Regions from separate parts of the Peribacillus simplex NBRC 15720 genome, predicted to be linked through region 1. Evidence: riboswitches for the same ligand, from Rfam matches in the RefSeq annotation. Region 1 holds a riboswitch; each other region holds the start of a gene.
What was found. Region 1 has a riboswitch for S-adenosylmethionine ahead of mtnW (2,3-diketo-5-methylthiopentyl-1-phosphate enolase). Riboswitches for the same ligand answer to the same signal wherever they lie in the genome.
Positions count from the first base shown of each region.

Region 2: linked by a shared signal. The riboswitch ahead of BS1321_RS06820 (methionine biosynthesis PLP-dependent protein) and the one ahead of mtnW (2,3-diketo-5-methylthiopentyl-1-phosphate enolase) in region 1 are both predicted to bind S-adenosylmethionine.
Region 3: linked by a shared signal. The riboswitch ahead of BS1321_RS14345 (methionine ABC transporter ATP-binding protein) and the one ahead of mtnW (2,3-diketo-5-methylthiopentyl-1-phosphate enolase) in region 1 are both predicted to bind S-adenosylmethionine.

Region 1 is NZ_CP017704.1:4,996,250-5,001,298, reverse strand. Features, by position in the region: gene BS1321_RS24200 (cupin domain-containing protein) at 1-526, opposite strand, end outside; gene BS1321_RS24195 (methylthioribulose 1-phosphate dehydratase) at 556-1,179, opposite strand; gene BS1321_RS24190 (2-hydroxy-3-keto-5-methylthiopentenyl-1-phosphate phosphatase) at 1,176-1,835, opposite strand; gene mtnW (2,3-diketo-5-methylthiopentyl-1-phosphate enolase) at 1,842-3,074, opposite strand; SAM riboswitch class I at 3,181-3,333, opposite strand; gene BS1321_RS24180 (pyridoxal phosphate-dependent aminotransferase) at 3,466-4,638, opposite strand; gene BS1321_RS24175 (carbon-nitrogen family hydrolase) at 4,738-5,049, shown strand, end outside.
Region 2 is NZ_CP017704.1:1,436,818-1,441,866, reverse strand. Features, by position in the region: gene BS1321_RS06835 (ABC transporter ATP-binding protein) at 1-386, shown strand, start outside; gene BS1321_RS06830 (type B 50S ribosomal protein L31) at 519-767, shown strand; gene metC (cystathionine beta-lyase) at 871-2,052, opposite strand; gene BS1321_RS06820 (methionine biosynthesis PLP-dependent protein) at 2,049-3,161, opposite strand; SAM riboswitch class I at 3,248-3,361, opposite strand; gene fumC (class II fumarate hydratase) at 3,687-5,049, shown strand, end outside.
Region 3 is NZ_CP017704.1:3,005,609-3,010,657, forward strand. Features, by position in the region: gene BS1321_RS14340 (O-acetylhomoserine aminocarboxypropyltransferase/cysteine synthase family protein) at 59-1,369, shown strand; SAM riboswitch class I at 1,488-1,600, shown strand; gene BS1321_RS14345 (methionine ABC transporter ATP-binding protein) at 1,768-2,802, shown strand; gene BS1321_RS14350 (methionine ABC transporter permease) at 2,795-3,463, shown strand; gene BS1321_RS14355 (MetQ/NlpA family ABC transporter substrate-binding protein) at 3,479-4,315, shown strand; partial or broken gene BS1321_RS28165 (IS5/IS1182 family transposase) at 4,427-4,774, opposite strand.

The DNA of each region.
Region 1 (5,049 bases):
GAACTTCGTCTTTTTCGTAAATCGGAACCCATCCTGCCGCTGTAACAAAGATACGGACAGCAACAGTTTTCCTATCTTCTGCCAGCGTGAAATAATGTCTTGTTGACTCTGGTACGCTAATAAGATCTCCTGGATTAAGACGTACATCAAACCACTGTTTATCATTGCCTTCAATGGCAAAGATACTCGTTCCGCCTGCTATGAAACGCACTTCATCATCTTCATGGTGGTGTTCCTGCTTAAAGTTTTCAAGCATTTGATCCAAGTTCGGATTAGCATCGGATAATGTGATGATATCATGCGCTTTATAGCCTCTTCTTTCGGAGATTTCCGCTATCTCCGTTTGGAATGTGACAAGGATTTCCTCCTTGTCAGCATCTGTTAGATCGTATTTTTCCACAAGATGGGCCGGTAATTTAGAAATGTCCCATTGCTCATAAATAACCCCTTGTGTTTCTAAAAATCCTTTTACCTGTTCACCGTTTTCAATAACCTCGTTTGTTTCATGGAATCTGATCGTCGCCATCATTCATTCCTCCTCTATGAGTGTTTATCTTAAAGAACCTGCAACGCCTTATGTTGATTAAGCAACAGTTGATATTGAAATAAAAATTCGCAAGCTTCAAGTATTCTTTTAGCTTCGAGTCCGCTTTTGCCCCAAACCGTAATACCATGATTGCGGATCAGCACGGCGCCAGAGTCTTCTTCGACATGTGGCATGAACTTATCGGATAACAGCGGAATATCAGCGTGATTATATATGATTGGAATCCGAAGCTCCGAATCCTCTTCCCACCGACCGGTCGCTTTAATGATTTCATGATTACGAAAGGAAACTTGGCCTTCATCTCCGTACAATTCTGATATCACATTATTTTCAACTGTATGGACATGGAGTACACAGTTCGCATTAGTTTTCCGATAAATGACTGTATGAAGTAAAGTTTCGGCCGATGGTCTTAGGTTCGTTTCTTCAACTGGTTTTCCTTTTAAGTCCACCAGTAAAAAGTCCGAATCCGATTGCTTCCTTTTATCCTTACCGCTTGCCGTAATATAAAAGAAAGGGCTTTTGGGCTCGCGGATGGACAAGTTCCCGCTAGTTCCCATAAACCAATCCCTTTCGGCCAATTCAGCTTTAATATCTGCCAACTCCCGCCATTCTTTAGAATGAGTGTTCACGCTTTAACCACCTCCTGCTGCTTTAAAATGTCAATTACATCAAAAAATGTTTCAAATCCTTGATGTGGAATTCCTTCCCTATCGCATTTTTCAAGCAAAATGTCACGGGCTATGACAAAATCGGCCTGTTTTGCCGCTTCAAAATCCGTTACTGAATCTCCAATAACGAGTTTAAAATCTTCCGCACCCGCAATTTCCCTCATAATGGATGGCTTGCAGCAACCGCAATCATTATTACATTGATCATCACAAGCATGTGGCCACTCAATATAAATCTTTTCCTTATCAAAAAATGCATGGTTACAATAAACGGACTCTGTTGGCAAGATATCATTTAAAAGGGGTGCGATAAAAAAATCCATGCCCCCGCTTACAATATATAAAGGGATGTTGGCTTGTTTCGTATACTCAACGAATTCATAAAACCCAGGACGAATGCCGGCCGTCTTTCTTACATATTGGATGATGTCATCCTTCAAGCCACTATCAAGCAGGGAAAACATATCCCCAACACCTGAAGATATACTGATTTTTTGCTGAAGGACACCGTCTTTCAACGCTTCCCATTCCGGAGGCGCAAACTCTTTCATGATAGAAATGATATTATCTGTGTTGGTGATCGTTCCGTCAAAATCACAAAAGATGATCGGTTTCATTATTTCTTATAGGCCTCCCCATAATATAAGAGCTTTTTTTAGTGTTTCTTCCTCAGCAGCCGCTTCAGACAGGTCCTTTCCTGCTAGAACGGCTTCCACAGCAGATCGGAAAGCCTTGGCCCCGCCCTCTGCTCCGTCAGGGTGTCCGTGAATTCCACCTCCAGCATTAATCACACTATCGAGCCCAAAATCCTTGATTAGGTCCGGAACCATGCCCGGATGAATGCCTGCAGAAGGGACTGGGAAGGCTTTTTTCCAGGAAAGTTCATCTTTTGTCAGAGCTTCAGCAATTGCCAATGTCTCCTTTTTTTCCAATGCGACATTTCCATAAGGGGATGGGAACAAGGATAAATCTGCACCTGATAACCTTACTAATTTACCAAGCAATAATGGATAGCCGATCCCATAAAATGATGAAGATGCCAATGCCCCGCTATATGCGGGGTGCGCCATGATTGGCAGATTGATACGATCATGTTCACTCAAGGCCTGCAATACATCCAAACCATATGTATGAACGTTGAACAATAAAGCATCTGCCCCTGCTTCAGCCGCTTGCTCTGCCTTATCCAATAATTCAAATGTTTTCCCTGATAGATTGACAGCATATAAAGTTCTGTGGCCAGTGGTTTCATAGACTTCATTCAATATTCTTTTTCCCGTTTTTATTCTATCGAAAAATGGAGTCAGTTCCTGATCGAAGAGGATCTCATCATCTTTAACTAGGTCGACACCTCCTAATGCTTGTTGCCTCAGTTGCTCATTATGGAATGTTAGGTCCCTTCCTAATACACCTTTAAAGATGCTCATCACCAGGGGCCGGTTAAATACGCCAACCTTTTCCCTTATGCCTCCAATGCCAAATTGCGGCCCGGGAAAAGCTTTTTGAATATCACCGACAAAATCCAAGTCGATAAGTTTTATTTCTCCATCCAATGAAAGTTTGCCGAAGACCGTCGTAAGGATTGCAGGTAAATCATTGGAGAAATTCCCTGCCGGATAGGCAATTTTAATAAGCGAACGGTATACTTTACGATTAAAGTAGCTGTTTGCCCTCTCTTCTTCAGAAAGTGGTGTCACCGATACGACGCGTCCCTTATGTTTTTCCAGTTGTTTCTGGACCAAATGGGGCAGGTCCGTCCATGTCCCGACAGTCAAACCTAAGGCAATGCTCTCTGCTTTTTTCTCATGTTTTCCATTGAAGTCATGAATTAAATAAGTAGCGACTATCTCGCTCATCTGATCACTCCTATAACACGTTAGTAAACTCTCGATGTCATTAACCTGAAAATGGTCTCAAAATGGCAAAAGCCTCTTCATAAAGAAGAGGCTTTAAAAAGCCATCTTCTTATCTCCCAGCCATTGGCTGCAAGAATTAGCACCGTGCCTTGTGGATTTCAAGAAAATCCGGCGAAGAATTCCGCCCCATTTTACAATGGAATTACGGTCGGTTGCTGGGCTTCATAGGGCTAGTCCCTCCACCTGCTCAAAATAAGAAAACGCTGATATATAAATTGCATTCAAGTATCGAAAGATTAAGAATTTATTTTGTATTCTGACAGGTAATCCCTACTTTGTCAATAAGTTTTAACTATTTAAGGGTGAATAAATCGGATAACCCATTGCATCGTTAAAATAAGTTTAATTTACGTATCCGTTCCACAGCCTCTTTCAGCCGTTCTTCCGAAGTAAGTAGCCCTACCCTGACGTAACCTTCGCCAAATTCACCGAATCCATTCCCTGCGGCAACAGCTACGTGGGCATGCGTTAATAAATAGTCTGCAAAACTCTCGGACGTAAAACCTTTAGGAACTTTGAGCCAGGCAAAAAACGATGCCGCAGGAGCTTTGACATCCCAGCCAATTGCCCTCAATCCCTCAATGAAAACATTCCTTCGCCCCTCGTACATCTGCACTAACTGCTTTACACAGCTCTGCGAGTCAAGCAAAGCGCTTGCCGCAGCTTCTTGTATCGCCGGGAAGAGACTCACATAAAGATGGTCTTGTAATAGTTCAAGAGCTTCTATTACACTCTTATTCCCTACTGCGAAGCCAACTCTCCACCCTGCCATATTGTATGTTTTCGATAATGTGTATATTTCTATTCCTACATCCTTCGCTCCCTCCGCCTGGAGAAAGCTTATCGGTTTTTTTCCGTCGAATCCTATCGCCCCATAGGCGAAATCGTGGACCACGCAAATTGAATGGTCTTTAGCAAAGGAGACGGTTTCATCAAAGAAACTTTCAGTTGCAGAAGCACCTGTGGGATTATTGGGATAGTTCAAAAACATCATTTTGGCTTTATCAAGAACTTCTTTATGTATGTCATTGTATTTCGGAAGAAAATCATTTTCTTCTGTCAAGGGCATCAGTTCGGTCTTTGCCTGGGCTAAAACAACACCGGAAAGATAATCCGGATAGCCGGGATCTGGAACTAGGATCGTATCGCCTGGATTCAATAAACACTGCGGCAGTTCGACAAGGCCTGCCTTTCCCCCGAAGAGAATCGCCACTTCAGTATTCGGATCCAGCTTGACACCGTATTCACGTTCATAAAAGACGGCAGCAGCATCTTTTAAATATTGATGTCCCCGGAATGGCGAATATTTATGATTAATCGTTTTTTCAGCGGCAGACTGCAAACTTTTCACGATATGTTCTGGCGTCGGCTGATCAGGGTTTCCCTGGCCTAAATTAATGACATCATGTCCTTGCGCCGTGATCGCATTGACTTTTGCGACTAGTGAAGCAAAAAACTGCTTGGGCAGGTCCTGAAGCTGTCTGGATTTTTCAAATTGCACCATTTATACACCTTCTCTGAAATTTCTTGAAATTCTAGTCACAAATGATATATGTTTATCATAGTCTTGTAAAGCATTTTTTACATGTGGGGGTTTTAAACGATGAAGTGGAAAATAGCTTGTATTCAAATGGATATAGCCTTCGGGCAACCAGATATCAATTTTCAGGTTGCAGAACAATGGATGGAAAAAGCAGCACGGTCAGAACCCGATATCGTCATTTTACCAGAGCTTTGGACAACCGGATACGACTTGACCAGGTTAAATGAGATTGCTGATCAAGAGGCAGAAAAAACGATTGAATTTTTTAAAACACAAGCAAAGAAACACCAGTTTCACATCATCGGCGGTTCCATTGCGAAAAAGACAAGCAAAGGGATCTATAACACCATGATCATCATCGATAAACATGGA
Region 2 (5,049 bases), 2.1 Mb from region 1:
AAGTGCTTAAGCATCTTCCTTTAGGGCTGGACGAACCCGTGATCGAAAAAGGAGGAACGCTGTCTTCTGGACAGCGGCAGCTAATCTCTTTTGCCCGTGCTCTTGCATTCAATCCTGCAATATTGATTTTGGATGAAGCGACAGCAAGTATCGACACCGAAACCGAGGCAATTATCCAGGAGGGAATGGAAGTGCTGAAAAAAGGGAGAACGACCTTCATCATTGCACATAGACTTTCCACGATAAAAAATGCCGACCAAATTCTTGTACTGGATAAAGGCCGGATTGCTGAGCAAGGTACACATGAAGAATTAATGGAATTAAAAGGGAAGTACTATCAAATGTATGAACTGCAGGCAGGTCCGCATAAGGACATGGCTGGCTGACCACGATTGTATAAGGTTGGATAATCAAGATAAAAATATAATGAGGGTGCCGTTATTGGTACCTTCAAGCATAATTATTGATAATAGTAATCATTACGTTTAACATAAACCTATACTGACGAGGTGATAATAATGAAACAAGAAATTCATCCCGATTATCAACAAGTAGTATTCATGGATACCAACAGTGGTTATAAATTTTTGACAGGCTCCACGAAAACGTCCAATGAAACGGTCGTGTGGGAAGACGGCAACACGTATCCATTATTAAAAGTGGAAATCAGTTCAGATACGCATCCTTTTTATACTGGAAAGCAGAAGTTTGCTGAAAAAGGTGGACGGGTGGATCGCTTCCTGGATAAATATAAAATGAAGAAATGAGAGTAAGGCCAATGGGAAATCATAGCCTTTTTATTATGAAAAAGAATAAAAATGATGCAAACAAAAAAGGGTGCCCATAATATATGGCGCACCCTTCCTTTAATCATTTTGCAGCAATTGCTTCCCCTTTTGCAATATTTACGAGGGCCACATCGAAGTCCTTGATTAAATCGTCTGGATTTTCAAGTCCGACAGAGAGACGGAGCAAGCTGTTCGTGATGCCTCGCTTTTCCCTTTCATCAGCAGGCATTGCAGCATGGGACATTTTGGCCGGGTAGGATAATATAGATTCGACCGCTCCAAGGCTTACGGCAAAAACAGGGAGTTCGACAGTGTTAACGAAAGAACGGAAGACTTCCTCACTTTCCAATTCAAATGATAGGACCGCCCCTGCTCCAAGTGACTGGCCTTTCTGGATGGCGTGCTGTGGATGATCAGCTAGGCCGGGATAATACACTTTTTTCACCAAGGGCTGTTCCTTTAAGTAGGCTGCAATCTTTTCTGCCCCTTTTTGTGAATGTTCCATTCTAACTGACAAGGTTTTCAGACCTCTCATTACAAGCCAGGCGTCCTGGACACCAAGAACCGCTCCAAAGGAGTTTTGAAGGGAACCGAGTCTTACTGCTAATTCCGGATCTTTTACGACCGCAAGCCCAGCTACCACATCACTGTGTCCGGATAAAAACTTCGTCGCGCTATGAAGGACAACATCAGCGCCCAGATTCAGTGGTTTTTGCAATGCTGGCGTCAAGAATGTATTATCAACAAAACTTAAGGCGCCGGCTTTTTTTGCGATATCACATACGGCTTGAATATCGGTCACTTTAAGTAACGGATTTGAAGGCGTTTCGATGTATATGGCCCTGGTATTTGGCTGAACGGCCGCTTTGACGCTTTCAAGGTCCGTCATGTCAACGAAGGTATGCTCAATATTGAAACGCGACAATACGCTTGTGACCATCCTGAACGTTCCGCCATAAACATCTTCGGAAATGACGATATGATCCCCGGCAGACAATAGCAGGAAAGCTGTAGAAATGGCAGCCATTCCTGATGAAAAAGCAAAGCCATGGGTGCCGTCCTCAAGTTCGGCAATGATGTCTTCAAGTGCCTCGCGAGTTGGGTTCCCGCTTCTGCTGTAATCATATTTGCCGAATTGATCGATATCGGATTGATGGAAAGTCGATGCGTGCTGAATGGGGACGCTCACGCCGCCCGTTGCCGGATCGAATTTATGTTGATTATGAAGTAATTTGGTTTCAAAGCTAAAGTCATGATCTGTCATCGTAGTGCCTCCCTTTTTACCTGTGCGAATGCTTGCTGTAAGTCACCAATCAAATCATCGCTATCCTCGATGCCAACGGAGAAGCGGAGCAGGCGATTACAAACACCATTTGCCGTTCTGACTTCAAGCGGAATATCGGCATGTGTTTGTGTGGCAGGATAGGTGATGAAGCTTTCAACCCCTCCAAGGCTTTCTGCAAAAGAGATTAATGAGAGCGATTGTAAAAATGGGTTTACCGCCGCTTCATCAATGATACGGAATGAAATCATGCCTCCTCTGCCGGGATACAATACGTCTGTAACACAATCATGTTCCGATAAGTAATCTACAAGTATCTTGGCATTCTTTTCATGACGCTCCATCCGCAATGCCAGGGTTTTCATTCCGCGCATCAACAGCCAAGAATCAAATGGGCTCAAGACAGCTCCAGTACCATTATGATGGAAGGCAAGTGCATCACATAATTCAGCGCCGCTAGCAACGATCAGTCCGGCGAGCACATCATTATGACCACCGAGATACTTGGTTGCACTGTGAATCACAATATCCGCTCCAAGCAGGATGGGTTGTTGAATTAGAGGCGTGTAAAAAGTGTTATCAACGATTAACAATAAATTATATCGTTTGGCCAATGCGGCAACGGCGCTAATGTCCGTTTGCTGCATAAGAGGGTTAGTGGGAGTTTCGATGAAGATGGCTTTCGTGTGAGGAGTGATAGCTTTTTCGATATCCTCCAAACAACAAGTGTTTACATAGTCACACTGCAACCCCCATTTTTTAAAACCTTGTTCTAACAGACGATATGTACCGCCATAAAGATCTTCGCTGACAATCCATGCATCACCAGATTTAAAAAGGGCGAGTATAGTGGAAATGGCGGCCATTCCTGAACTGCAGGCATAACCTTGGTCCCCTTTTTCCAGATCGGCGATGGATCGCTCCAATAGTTGGCGTGTAGGATTACCTGTCCTTGTGTAGTCGAATCCCGTCGATTGGCCAATTCCTTCGTGACGAAAAGCTGTTGAAAAGTATACCGGCGGATTGACTGTTCCTGTCGCCGTTTCGCTGCGATTTCCTAATTGAGCAAGATATGTTTCAGTTTTGTACATGGTTTTCACTGCTCCTTTGAGTTATATAAAATAAAAAAAAGTCTTCTTTAAGAAGAAGACTTTGATTAAGTAGGGACGAGTCATTCTTCTTATCTTCCAAGTTCACAAACTTGTGGAATTAGCACCTTTTCATTGGTTTGAAACAAATGAAGGTTGCTGAGGTGTCATCGGGCCATTCCCTCTACCTCTCTCGATAAGAGTTTAGATTATTCAATTTCTTTTGAATTTACTATATATACAAAATACTGTCAAGAACATTTTGGGTGGATCATGCTTTGATGTTCATGACTAGGTCAAGTGGAGCCTAGCGGTGTCAACACTTTATGTGTCTAAAAAAAATATCCGAATTTTCATATAAACAGGAAGAATCATGGGTTTTTCAGAAAAATGGGAAGGGTCAGCCGGATATTTTTGCTTTAAAATAATAAAGTTTGTACAATGTATGGAGAGAAAGAATAATACAACATTATTCATTTCATATGCAAAAGGTCTTCAATGAATAGTGCAAACATAGGAGGAGAACACATGGAATACAGAATCGAACGAGATACGATGGGTGAAGTGAAAGTTCCTGCTGATAAATATTGGGGAGCACAAACTGAGAGAAGCCGTAACAATTTCAAAATCGGTAACGAAAAAATGCCGATTGAATTAGTTCGTGCATTTGCATACGTTAAACAAGCTGCGGCAAAGGTGAACTATGATCTTGGTGATCTTTCGGAAGTTAAAAAGAATGCCATCGTCAAGATTTGCGGCGAAATCCTTGAAGGTACACTAAATGATCATTTCCCGCTTGTAGTTTGGCAAACGGGAAGCGGCACGCAAAGTAATATGAACGTGAATGAAGTGGTCGCTAACAAAGGGAATGAATGGTTGAAAGAAAATGGTGAATCGGAAACCCTTCACCCAAATGATGATGTTAACAAGGCACAAAGCTCCAATGATACTTTCCCGACCGCCATGCATATTGCTGCCTTTATGGAAGTCGCTGAAAAATTGGTCCCTGCCATCAAAGCTCTTCGTGCTACATTCGATACAAAAGAAAAAGAATTTTGGGATGTCGTGAAAATTGGCCGGACACATCTTCAAGATGCTACACCATTAACATTAGGACAAGAAATTTCCGGTTGGAAAGCGATGCTCGACAAAGATCTAGCGATGATTGAGGAAAGCAGCCAAAAATTATTGAACCTTGCACTAGGCGGAACGGCTGTAGGAACCGGAATCAATACAAAAAAAGAATTCCCGGGACTTTCTGCCAAACAAATTGCAGCGGATACAGGACATCCTTTTGTCACATCTGATAATAAGTTTCATGCATTGACAAGCCATAACGAAATCGTCTACGCACACGGTGCTTTAAAAGCATTGGCAGCCGATTTAATGAAAATTGCGAACGATGTCAGATGGCTGGCAAGTGGTCCTAGAAGCGGAATCGGCGAAATAGCCATTCCGGAAAACGAGCCAGGCAGCTCCATCATGCCAGGTAAAGTCAATCCAACACAAAGTGAAGCGCTTACCATGATTGCAACACAAATCGTGGGTAACGATGCTACAATTGGCTTTGCAGCTAGCCAAGGTAACTTTGAATTGAATGTATTCAAACCAGTCATCATCTATAACTTCCTGCAAACGGTCAAATTATTGACGGAAGGCATTCATTCATTCAACAATAATTGTGCGGTTGGCATCACTGCAAATGAAGATAAAATCAAAGAAAATGTAGAACGTTCCCTTATGTTGGTAACAGCATTGAACCCGCATATTGGTTATGAAAAAGCAGCCAAGATCGCCAAAACAGCATTCAAGGACAACTCTACGTTAAAAGAAGCGGCGTTGAAATTGGAGTTCCTGACGGAAGATGAATTCAAAGCATGGGTAGATCCTG
Region 3 (5,049 bases), 2.0 Mb from region 1:
TAAAAGGCCAGATTTCATATAATTCTAACTAAATCCATAGAAAAAGAGGAGAAAACATATGTTAGAGAAAAAGTTGCGTTTCGAAACATTGAGTGTTCATGGCGGTCTGCAAACTGATGAAACAGGTGCCCGTGCAGTTCCTATCTACCAAAGCAATGCATACTTGTTCAAAGACACCGACCATGCAGCGAATTTATTTGGCCTAAAGGAGAATGGATATATATATACACGACTCCATAATCCCACGGTAAGCGTTTTTGAGGAAAGAATGGCCTTATTGGAAGGCGGTATCGGTGGATTGGCAGCATCAAGCGGAATGGCTGCCATCTCACTTTCAATCCTGAATATTGCCGCTGCAGGGGATGAGATTGTTTCAGCCTCTACATTATATGGCGGTACGTATAACCTTTTTGAAAATACTCTTCCTAAATATGGAATAAAAGTGAAGTTCGTTTCTCCCGATGACCCTGAAAATTTCAAAAGGGCAATTACGCCAAGAACTAAAGCCATTTTTGCTGAAACGATCGGAAATCCAAGTTTGAGGGTGCTCGATATTGAAGCGGTAGCGGAAATCGCCCATGATGCAGGCATACCTTTAATCATTGATAATACCTTCGCGACACCATATCTATGCAGACCAATTGATTTTGGAGCGGATATTGTCATCCATTCTGCTACAAAATGGCTTCTGGGAAATGGAACGACGCTGGGCGGTGTCATCGTGGATGGAGGGAAGTTCGATTGGAACTCGCCAAACTACCCTGGCTTCACGGAGCCTGACCCAAGTTACGATGGTCTGGTATACGCCGAGGCAATTGGACCTGCCGCATTCATAACGAAAGCCCGAGTCCAGTTACTTCGTGATTTAGGCCCTGCGCTAAGTGCCCAAAGTGCATTCCAGTTTACGCTTGGACTTGAAACGCTGCATGTAAGGATGAAAGAACATATATCAAACACCAAGTCTGTCATTAAGTATTTAAAAAACCACCCTGCCGTGACCTGGGTTTCACATCCTGGTGATGAGGATCATCCCGATAAAGCCCTTGCGGATAAATATTTGCCAAAGGGAGCTGGATCGGTCGTTACATTTGGAATTCAAGGTAATCGCGAAGCTGGGGCAAAACTTATCAATTCGGTGGAATTATGGTCCCATGTAGCGAATGTAGGGGATGCGAAGAGCTTGATCATTCACCCAGCCAGTACGACCCATCAACAATTGAATGAGGCGGGGCTTGCGAAAGCGGGTGTGAGTGCTGATCAAGTCCGTTTATCCATTGGGATTGAAAATGTAGCCGATTTAATAGAAGATTTGGAGCAGGCCATTGAAAAAGCGACGAATATCGTCTCCTTGTCTTCCAAAACGGTTTAAGCAAAGTTCCTGTTCATTCTTGTACTAGAAATAATATACATTGCGCTCCTTTTTTATCTATGATAAAATTTCACCATACTAAAGAACTTAATGATGTACAAAATATTCTATATATTAGCTCTTATCAAGAGAGGTGGAGGGATGTGCCCGATGAAACCCGGCAACCGACAAGGAGATTTCCTTGGAAAGGTGCCAATTCACACAAAGTTTAATCACTTTGGAAGATGAGAGGAAGGCCTGTTTCTTCACCTGCCTTTCTGCTCATGCAGAAAGGTTTTTTCTATTTTAATTGGGGAAAACTTTTGTATGAACAGAAAAAATGGTAGTGGAAACAAATTAATAATGTAGAGAAATTAACTAAGTTCATAGGTTTTATTGGATAAAAGAGGTGAGGATTAATGATTACATTGACGAAAGTCAGTAAACTGTTCCGTACAGGAAAAGGAAACAGTGAGACGATCAAGGCTGTAAATAATGTGAATGTTGAAATAAATAAAGGCGAGATTTTCGGTATCATCGGTTACAGTGGTGCGGGGAAAAGTACTTTGATCAGAATGCTCAATGGATTGGAAACACCCACAGAGGGATCCGTTGTGGTGGCTGAGAAGGAAATTTCAAAAATTAAAGGGGCTCAGCTCCGTAAGGCCCGTCAAGAAATCAGCATGATTTTCCAGCATTTCAATTTATTATGGTCAAGGACCGTTCAGGAGAATATTTCTTTCCCATTGGAAATTGCAGGAGTTTCTAAAACTGAACGAACCAAGCGTGTGAACGAATTGATCAAGTTAGTCGGACTGGAAGGCAGGGAAAAGGCCTATCCTTCACAATTAAGCGGAGGGCAGAAGCAAAGGGTGGGGATAGCCAGGGCTCTGGCAAATGATCCTAAAGTGCTGCTTTGTGATGAAGCGACTTCTGCATTGGATCCACAGACTACCGACTCAATACTCGAATTGCTTGTTGACATCAATCAGCGCCTGGGATTGACGATCGTTTTGATAACACATGAAATGCATGTAATACGTAAAATCTGTCATCGCGTCGCAGTGATGGAAAGCGGGCAAGTTGTTGAACAGGGTCCTGTCCTTGATGTTTTCAAGAATCCTAAAGAACAAATGACGAAGCGTTTCGTGCAACAAGTAACGGAACCAGAAGAAACGAAAGAAACGATGGACCATTTGCTCGAACGCTATCCTGCAGGCAAAGTGATTCAATTGACCTTTGTAGGTGATCATGCAGAAAGCCCGTTGATCACCAAGCTTGTACGTAACTTCGAGTTGGATGTCAATATCGTTCAAGGTAAGATATCCCAAACAAGAAGCGGTTCATATGGAACATTGTTTATCCATCTTGATGGCACAGAGGATGAAATGCTCCGCGCAATCGAATTCATTAAAGCACAGCAGGTAGGCGTGGAGGTGATTACTCATGCTTGAAGAATTATTGCCGAATATTGATTGGGAAGACATTATTGAAGCAACGAAAGAAACGCTTTACATGACAAGCATCTCTGTAGTAGCAACCTTTTTTATAGGCATAATATTAGGATTGATCCTGTTCCTGACAGGGAAGGGTAATATGTGGGAAAACCGGGCAGTCAACGGGATCATGAGTGCTGTCGTTAATATATTCCGTTCCATTCCATTTCTTATTTTGATCGTGCTGCTCATTCCTTTCACTAAAGCGCTTGTCGGTTCCATGATCGGAGAGAACGCTGCACTGCCGGCACTTATTATCGGTGCGGCCCCATTTTATGCGCGTATGGTTGAAATCGGCCTTCGTGAAATCGATAAAGGTGTAATTGAAGCCGCTAAATCGATGGGGGCAAAAACGAGCACGATCATTTGGAAGGTCCTTCTTCCAGAGTCGATGCCTGCCCTTATTTCCGGGATTACGGTAACGTCGATTGCATTGGTTGGATATACCGCAATGGCCGGGGTCATCGGCGCAGGCGGGCTTGGTAATCTAGCCTATTTGGACGGCTATCAAAGAAATCAAAATGACGTTACGCTTGTAGCGACTATCGTTATTCTAATTATCGTCTTCATAATTCAAATTATTGGAGATGTGATTACATCTAAATTGGACAAAAGATAAAGGGAGATGAATAGGATGAAAAAGTTTTTAGGATTTGCATTAATTTTAGTGTTATCTTTCGCTTTGGCTGCTTGTGGAAGTGAAAAGGATAAAAGCGGCAGCGATACGGAAAAAGAATTGAAGAAATTAGTTGTAGGGGCATCCAATGTTCCGCATGCTGAAATCCTTGAGGAAGCTAAGCCGCTTCTTAAAGAAAAAGGAATCGAATTGGAAATCGAAACATTCCAGGACTATGTTTTACCGAATAAGGCGTTGAATGATAAGGAATTGGATGCTAACTACTTTCAACACATTCCATATTTAGAGGGGCAAATTAAAGAAAATGGATATGACTTCGTTAATGCTGGCGGAATTCATATCGAGCCGATTGCTCTATATTCACAAAAGTATAAAAGCATTGATAAACTTCCGGAAGGCGCAACAATTATTATGAGCAGCTCTGTTGCTGACCACGGACGTGCGTTATCTCTATTAGAAAAAAATGGCCTGATTACATTAAAAGAAGGCATCGATAAAACGACAGCTACAACTAAAGACATCGTTGAAAATAAGAAAAACCTTAAATTCGATGCTGATTATGAAGCGGCCCTGCTTCCTAAAATATATGAAAGCGGCGAAGGCGATGCCGTCCTGATCAACTCCAACTATGCGATTGACGCTGGATTGAATCCGCTTGAAGATTCGATTGCAATTGAAGATTCGGAATCACCATATGTTAACGTTATTGCTGTAAACAAAGGTGATGAAAATAAAGAAGAAATCAAAACGCTAGTAGAAGTATTACATTCTAAAGAAATTCAAGATTTTATTCTAAAGGAATACAAAGGTGCAGTTGTACCGGCGGATAAATAATTCAAGGATAGCGGCCTGATTTAATTCAGGTCGCAGTTTGTAGACAAAAAGGTTTCGGAATAGTCTCATTCCGAAACCTTTTTGATTTTATTGGATTTGAGGCAGTTAAAGCGATGTGTACTCACGATAGCCCTCTTTATTTGTTGTTGAGTGCTTTAAAATATCGCCGATGGGCAGAGATAACAATCAAAACGTTCATATTACATATAGTCATGATTGCGGAAGAATTCTTCCTTTGTTTGAGGACGTGTATAGGGTAAAGCTGGTGTTTTGTTGCATCTGCAGCAACAGCTTCAGGTTTTCCACCATACTCAATCACATGTTCAACCAGAGGCTCTAAGATACGACTACCAGGCGTATTTCCGGGTGTTACTATCGTCCCCTACACAAATCCGTTACGGTCTGCTGCCGCATGAAATGAATAGGCAAACTGTTTTTTCGTTCATCATTCACATAATACGTCGCTCATAATTTTTCCCCAACTTAGAGAAGTGAGGCGCTTTATCATGGGAACCGTAACCTAAAAACCAACGGTATCATGTTGATTTCAACTTCTTCCATCGTTTTACGCATGGAACAAATAAAGACTGTGTGCAAAAGTGGTTCTATCTGATTGTTTAATCTTAGTGGATTGGAACGGAAGGTACGAGACTCCTGCGGCAAAAGTGAGTCCAAGGGAGACCCCTCAGGCGCTTAAACGCCGAGGAGGCTCCCGGACCGCCCGCGGAAAGCGA